DNA from 2 places in the Rummeliibacillus sp. TYF-LIM-RU47 genome. Region 2 is predicted to be linked to the other one. Evidence: riboswitches for the same ligand, from Rfam matches in the RefSeq annotation. Region 2 holds a riboswitch; the other holds the start of a gene.
What was found. Region 2 has a riboswitch for FMN ahead of ribD (bifunctional diaminohydroxyphosphoribosylaminopyrimidine deaminase/5-amino-6-(5-phosphoribosylamino)uracil reductase RibD). Riboswitches for the same ligand answer to the same signal wherever they lie in the genome.
Positions count from the first base shown of each region.

Region 1: another riboswitch for FMN. It lies ahead of F0527_RS04830 (ECF transporter S component); the one in region 2 lies ahead of ribD (bifunctional diaminohydroxyphosphoribosylaminopyrimidine deaminase/5-amino-6-(5-phosphoribosylamino)uracil reductase RibD).

Region 1 covers NZ_VVIR01000001.1:989,023-992,260, reverse strand. The annotation lists gene trhO (oxygen-dependent tRNA uridine(34) hydroxylase TrhO) at 1-344, opposite strand, end outside; gene F0527_RS04830 (ECF transporter S component) at 533-1,111, opposite strand; FMN riboswitch at 1,269-1,405, opposite strand; gene F0527_RS04825 (ATP-binding protein) at 1,520-3,238, opposite strand, start outside.
Region 2 covers NZ_VVIR01000005.1:136,212-139,449, forward strand. The annotation lists gene ribE (riboflavin synthase) at 1-238, opposite strand, end outside; gene ribD (bifunctional diaminohydroxyphosphoribosylaminopyrimidine deaminase/5-amino-6-(5-phosphoribosylamino)uracil reductase RibD) at 249-1,334, opposite strand; FMN riboswitch at 1,487-1,617, opposite strand; FMN riboswitch at 1,764-1,897, opposite strand; FMN riboswitch at 2,040-2,173, opposite strand; gene F0527_RS15425 (lmo0937 family membrane protein) at 2,308-2,454, opposite strand; gene F0527_RS15430 (DUF6612 family protein) at 2,612-3,238, opposite strand, start outside.

The DNA.
Region 1 (3,238 bases), on a different contig from region 2:
GGTTCTAAATATTCACCGGTTAATTCATTTGGATTAATATCTTCTTCTAAATGGAGATTCACCAATTCATCTTTCGGACGTACATGCATTTTTTTAAAGGCATGGCCCTCTGCTTCATCTATTTTAAAAACAATTCCCTCAAAAAGTGGATTGTTTCGCATATAATCCATATATGCATTTGTAGCTTCTACAGTTCCAGAAAGTGTACCATTGATTCCTTCTGGAGCAACCAATATACGGCCTTTTAATTCATTTGATTGGCAGTATGCTAGATGCTCCTGAGCAAATTGCGTAGGATCTTCGATTTTTGTATAGAAATAATATAATAAAACTTGATATTTCATTTATTTCACCTATCTTTCATATTTACAAGATATTAAGACGGGGTCAGTAATTTTTAGACGCCGATAAATCTTGGCTTTTAAAACGACTTATCTATTATACTATAATTTAAAGAAAAAAGGGGCTCATTAGCTCGAACTCCATTAAACAAAAAAAGCTAGCTTATTTATCATAAGCTAGCAATCTATTTTTACATATATTGTTTTTGCTGTTTTTGTATCCACTTTTTCATGTTTGAAGCTAGAAGCAAGAAGATAGCTGTTAGGATAATACCTTTAATAATATTAAAAGGCAATATACCCGTTACAATTGTTTTTGTTAGGACAGTCCCTGTCTCAGTTGGTACATTTAAGAAGTAGGAATACATCGGCATAAATAAGAAATAATTAAGAACGCTCATCCCTATAGCCATTGAAATTGTACCGACTACTAATCCAGTTGAAAGCCCTTTGGTAGTTGTTAAACGTTTATATACAAAGTAAACCGGCATAATAAATAATATACCTGTTGTAATATTTGCCAAATGTCCTACTGGCACACCTGTTGGGCTGCCTTTATAAAACCAATCTAGCACATTTTTGATGACTTCTACTGTTATTCCTGCAACAGGCCCCATTGTAATTGTTGCCAAAAGAGCGGGGATATCACTAAAGTCGACTTCTAGAAAAGCCGGGAATGGAGGCAATGGAAAGTTAAAAATCATTAATACAAATGAAATACTGCTCAACATTCCAATCGTCACCATTTTTTGTAGACGTGTGTTCTTCAACGTTTTTCTCTCCTTTTGCGATTCACTTCAAAAAGAGGAAAGGCCCGTTTTGATTATGAACAAATAAACCCCTAAGCAAAAATTCGCTTAAGGGAGAGTTAGGCATAGTCAAATAAACGTCCTCGCATTTCACAAAAAAATGCACAGACGACCGTACCTTCACCTTCTCCCATCCAGACTATACTGTCGGCCCTGGATTCTCACCAAGTCCTGCCTTAACGGCTCGCGGGCTCAAGAGGTCAAAATGCCTCTAATACCGCCGATCGGGAATTTCACCCTGCCCCGAAGATGAATCAATATGTTTTTATTACAATTCAACTATATAAGAGATTTAGAACTTTGTAAAGAGAGTTGCACCATTCGTTGTAACAAAAAACGCCAGCAACTTTATGCTGGCGTTTTTATTTATTAAAATTTATTTTCACTGACCTTGGCTAACGGCAAGTAGAAAATAAAACTTGTACCCACATCCACTTCACTTTCTACCAAGATCCTGCCTTTATGTGCTTCAATAATATTTTTAGTAATCGCAAGTCCTAATCCTGTGCCGCCTTTTCCCCTAGTTCTTGCTTTATCAGCCTTATAGAATCGTTCAAATACATATTCTATGTCTTCTTTTGGAATACCTGCGCCATTATCCTTAACTTGGATACGCGCATAGTCTTGCTGCTGATCAACAACAACTTGTACTATACCTTTTTCCCTTGTATGGCGAATGGCATTGTCAATTAAATTGGTTAGGACTTGCTCAATGCGGTCTTCATCTAAACTAATCAGTGTCACATCATCAAATGACGATGAGTAGGTTAGCGTGATATGCTTTTCTCTTGCTGCTTGAACAAATTTCTGGGTGATTCGTTCGAACACAGGCGTAATCGGTACTACTTCTTTATATAAGGTGATGTTCCCCGATTCCATCCTCGCCAAATCTAGCAAATCTGTAACCAACCTACCCATTCTCTGTGATTCATCATAGATAATTCGTATCATTTCGTTCCGTTCTTCCTCACTAGATACGACATCATCGATAATAGCTTCACTATAGCCTTGCAGCATAGCAATCGGCGTTCTTAGTTCGTGTGACACATTTGCGATAAAGTCAGAACGCAACTTATCTAAGCGATGTTCTTCTGTTTTATCGCGAAGCACGGCAACAGCCCCCCGCACAGAATCACCGCTATAGAGAGGGCTTATAGAGATTAAAAAATATGCCCCTTCCATTTCCAACTCTTCTCTTAATACTTCTTCCATTTCTAAGACATGGTCAAGCATATGGTAAATTTCATTAGGGATCAATTGGTGTTCATCTCGTTTTTTGATCGCCCATTTCTGAAGCAAGAGATCCGCGGGAGGATTGCTTAATATGATACTTCTTTCACTATTAAATGTAATAACAGCATCTGTCATCGAAGTTAGAATACTTGAAAGTTGTTCTTTTTCTTGGTTGATAACTTCCATATGGTGCTTGAGCTGCTTACCCATTTGGTTAAAGGCTATCCCTAACTGACCAATTTCGTCATTTTGCAGGACCGGTACCTTTTTATCAAAGTGTCCCTTCGCTAATTCAAACGCCGCTTCACGAATTTTCAATAAAGGGGATGTGATACGCGTTGATAAGAAAAAGGCAAAGAAAGTTGTTAATAGAAAGGCTATAATAGCTGATAGAAATACAATCTTTGTTGTTTCTTTTGATGTTCGATGAATCGCATCAGGACTTTGATAGATAAAGACGACACTATGCTCCATCTTCTCAACATTTAAAGGAAAGGCTAAAACAATATACGATTCAACATGGTCCTTCTCGGTTGAGGAAGGAAGCATCATTTCTTTCACAATAGGTTTAGATGAAGTAAAAGCTTTATTGAAGGATTTTTCACGAATAATCCGCTCTTTTATCTTCTCTGAATTCACCCCTTCTTGCAAAGAAAATAGATCATGACCAGGCTTGTCTGCTATAACTGCATTTGTTTCATCGCTTAAAATATCATGTATTATAGATTTAGTAGAGGCTATCGATTTATGGTCATCGACGACTCGTGCGATGGTGGTCGCTTCTTGTCTTAGTAGGGCTTCAGATTGTTGGGTATGGTATTTGGATAAAAATTCAAGCATCAATACTGTGAATAC
Region 2 (3,238 bases):
TATGACCCAATTGCAATGATTGAATACTCGTCCCTTTCACTGTCTCCGGCATTACATCAACCGTAAAGGCACTTCCCGAAAAAGAAGTAACCGTTAAACAAACCCCATTAATGGAAATGCTGTCACCTAAATGAATGTCATCTGTTATCTTTCGAGAGTCTATTGTTAATTGCATACTTTGACCGCCACGTTTGATTGCTTTGACCTTACCTATATCTTCTACTATTCCAGTAAAAATGGATTCCACCTCATTTCAATACAGATACTATTTTCAAATCTTCACCGATTTTGTTGATTTCCTGCAATCTGAGTTCAAAAGCATTCTCCATTTGTTTCACTCCTAAGTCAGAAAACATTGAAATAGCGTTTGTCCCACCGACAATTTTAGGCGCTATATATGTGATTAATTGATTTACTGAACCGGATTTCAAAAAACTTGCATTGACCGTTTGGCCGCCTTCTACATACAGCTTCATAATTTGGCGTTTTCCCAGCTCTAGTAATAATTCTTCTATATCAATTAAAGGATTTGAAAGCTGCAGAATCTCCACATGTGATATCTGGCTTAACTGTGCAATCTTTTCTGCTGAAGCTTTTGAACCCGTTACAATCCACGTTGGCGCGGAACTATCCATTATCACCAATCTATCTGGCGTAATCCTTAAATGCGTGTCTAAAATTATTCGAATCGGTTGCTTCTTTGTATTTCCAAGTCGATTGGTAAGGCGTGGATTGTCTGAACATACCGTGCCGATTCCTACTAAGATGGCATCATGATTTTCGCGATCCTTATGAACATCCACCTGTGATTCCTTACTTGTAATTTGCTCCCCGATTCCTCTTTTTGCTGCTATTTTACCGTCTAATGTGATGGCCTGTTTTAAAGTAACAAACGGTTTTCGTTGTTGAATATAAGCAAAGAATTCTTTATTTAATGCCTGCGCTCTTGCTAGCAAAATATCTGTCGTTACTTCAATCCCAGCATCTCTTAAAAGCTGCAATCCTTTGCCCGCAACTAATGAATTGGGATCCTGTGCAGCGATGACTACACGACTTACACCTGCTTCAATTAATGCGTTAGCACAAGGAGGTGTTTTTCCGTAATGGCTGCAAGGTTCTAGCGTTACATAAACAGTGCTTCCTTTCGCTTGTGATCCCGCCATTCGTAGGGCATGAATTTCAGCATGCGGGCTCCCCGCCTTTAAATGTGCGCCAAGGCCTACTATTTCGCCATTTGAAACAATAACGGCTCCTACTGCTGGATTTGGCGACGTTTGCTGCTTAGTAGTTCCTGCTAAATCTAAAGCAAGGCTCATATAAAATTCATCCGTCATTTCTTTCCTCCCTATCTGCTGTAGTTCATTACAAATAGAAAACCCCTTAGCTATTGTCAACTAAGGAGTTTAGGAGATTGTATGTAAAAATGGGTGCACTAAATAAACCTAGGAAGGTGTATTTTTCTTCCAAAGGCTGGTACCACTCACCATACGTCCTTCTCCCATCCAGACTATACTGTCGGCTTTGGATTCTCACCAAATCCTGCCTTAAAAAGGCTCACGGGCTTAGAATTACTTCATCACCGTCGATTGGGAATTTCACCCGACCCCGAAGGACAAACCATATAAAATTGTGTATGAGCTTTAGAAAAAAGAAAAACCCATAGATTTCTCTACGGGGTACATTGTGGAATGATTTAGCTGCAAAGACATCACCAAATAAACCTATTGAAGTATTTTTTTCTTCATAAGGCATTAAGCTTGCTCTACATCCTTCTCCCATCCAGACTATACTGTCGGCTTTGGATTCTCACCAAAATCCTGCCTTTAAAAAAGGCTCACGGGCTTAGAATTGCTTCATCACCGTCGATTGGGAATTTCACCCGACCCCGAAGGACAACCATATAAAATTGTGTATGAGTTTCAGAAAAAAGAAAAACCCATAGATTTCTCTACGGGGTTGTGTTGGAATTCATATGTAAAAGTCATCACTAAATAAGCCTATTGAAGTATATTTTTCTTCACAAGGCATTAAGCTTGCTCTACATCCTTCTCCCATCCAGACTATACTGTCGGCTTTGGATTCTCACCAAAATCCTGCCTTTAAAAAAGGCTCACGGGCTTAGAATTGCTTCATCACCGTCGATTGGGAATTTCACCCGACCCCGAAGGAATATTCTTTTATTCGAAATCATTATAAACTTAGTAAAACAAAAAAGAAAGCTATTAATCTTAGTCACTTTAAAAAGAGTGCCTTAGAAGCATTTCTTCTAAGGCACTCTTTTTTATTTTCTTTTATATACTACGTCGGTCACCTTCGTGCTGTTCCAGAGAATAGGCGAACAATAAAGACAATCAGCGCTATGACAAGAAGGATATGAATTAATCCTCCGCCAATATGGAATATAAGGCCTAATACCCAGAAAAGAACTAGGAGTCCTATTAGCGTCCAAAGCATCGCAAACATCCTTTCTGCAGATAATTTAAATTTATTTACATATATTTATTACCCCGCAGAACAATTTACTAAACAATCGCTTGCCAAATTATCTTACTCGCATTGATTCTGCTACTAATTCCTAAAATCGCCTATTCACCATATTGAATTCTATTCATTATGAATTAACTTCAACCGCTTTTTTCTTTACTTTTTCCGGCACTACTATTTCTTTAATTTGGTTGTATTTTTCATACTTGCTCATGATTTCTTGCTCTATCTTTACCGGTTGACCTTGAGCATTCAATGACATTTCCATGTTGAGATTCAACATAGTTGGGTAAAACGTCTTTTTATCGATATGAATCTCATAATCTACTTTGTTGATTTTCATATCTTTCAACAATTCAGCAGAACTAGCCATTCCAGCTGGCAATGTTTTTTGAACTTTTTCTTGAATGAAATGAGTGAACTTTTCACCTGAAGCATTTAATAATAGGATATAGTTTTTATCATTTTGTTTAAATTTAAAGTCCTTGACGAATTTCTTCAGTTGTTTAATCTCCGCCATAGGATCTGTTTGTTGGTTGGAAGCTTGCGCTAATTGATCCGCCATTTCTGAAGGGAACTTCATCCATTTTTTTGAATTTGGATCATACGTAAACATACCGTCCTTTGTAAAATAGCTTTTTGTTTGAATCATTTTGTCAGACTCTGGAGCCTTCATCATTAACTTTTGATAGAAAGACATAGGATTTTGAACTACATCCATAATGATGCCTGTATCTGTCTCTACATTATTTTG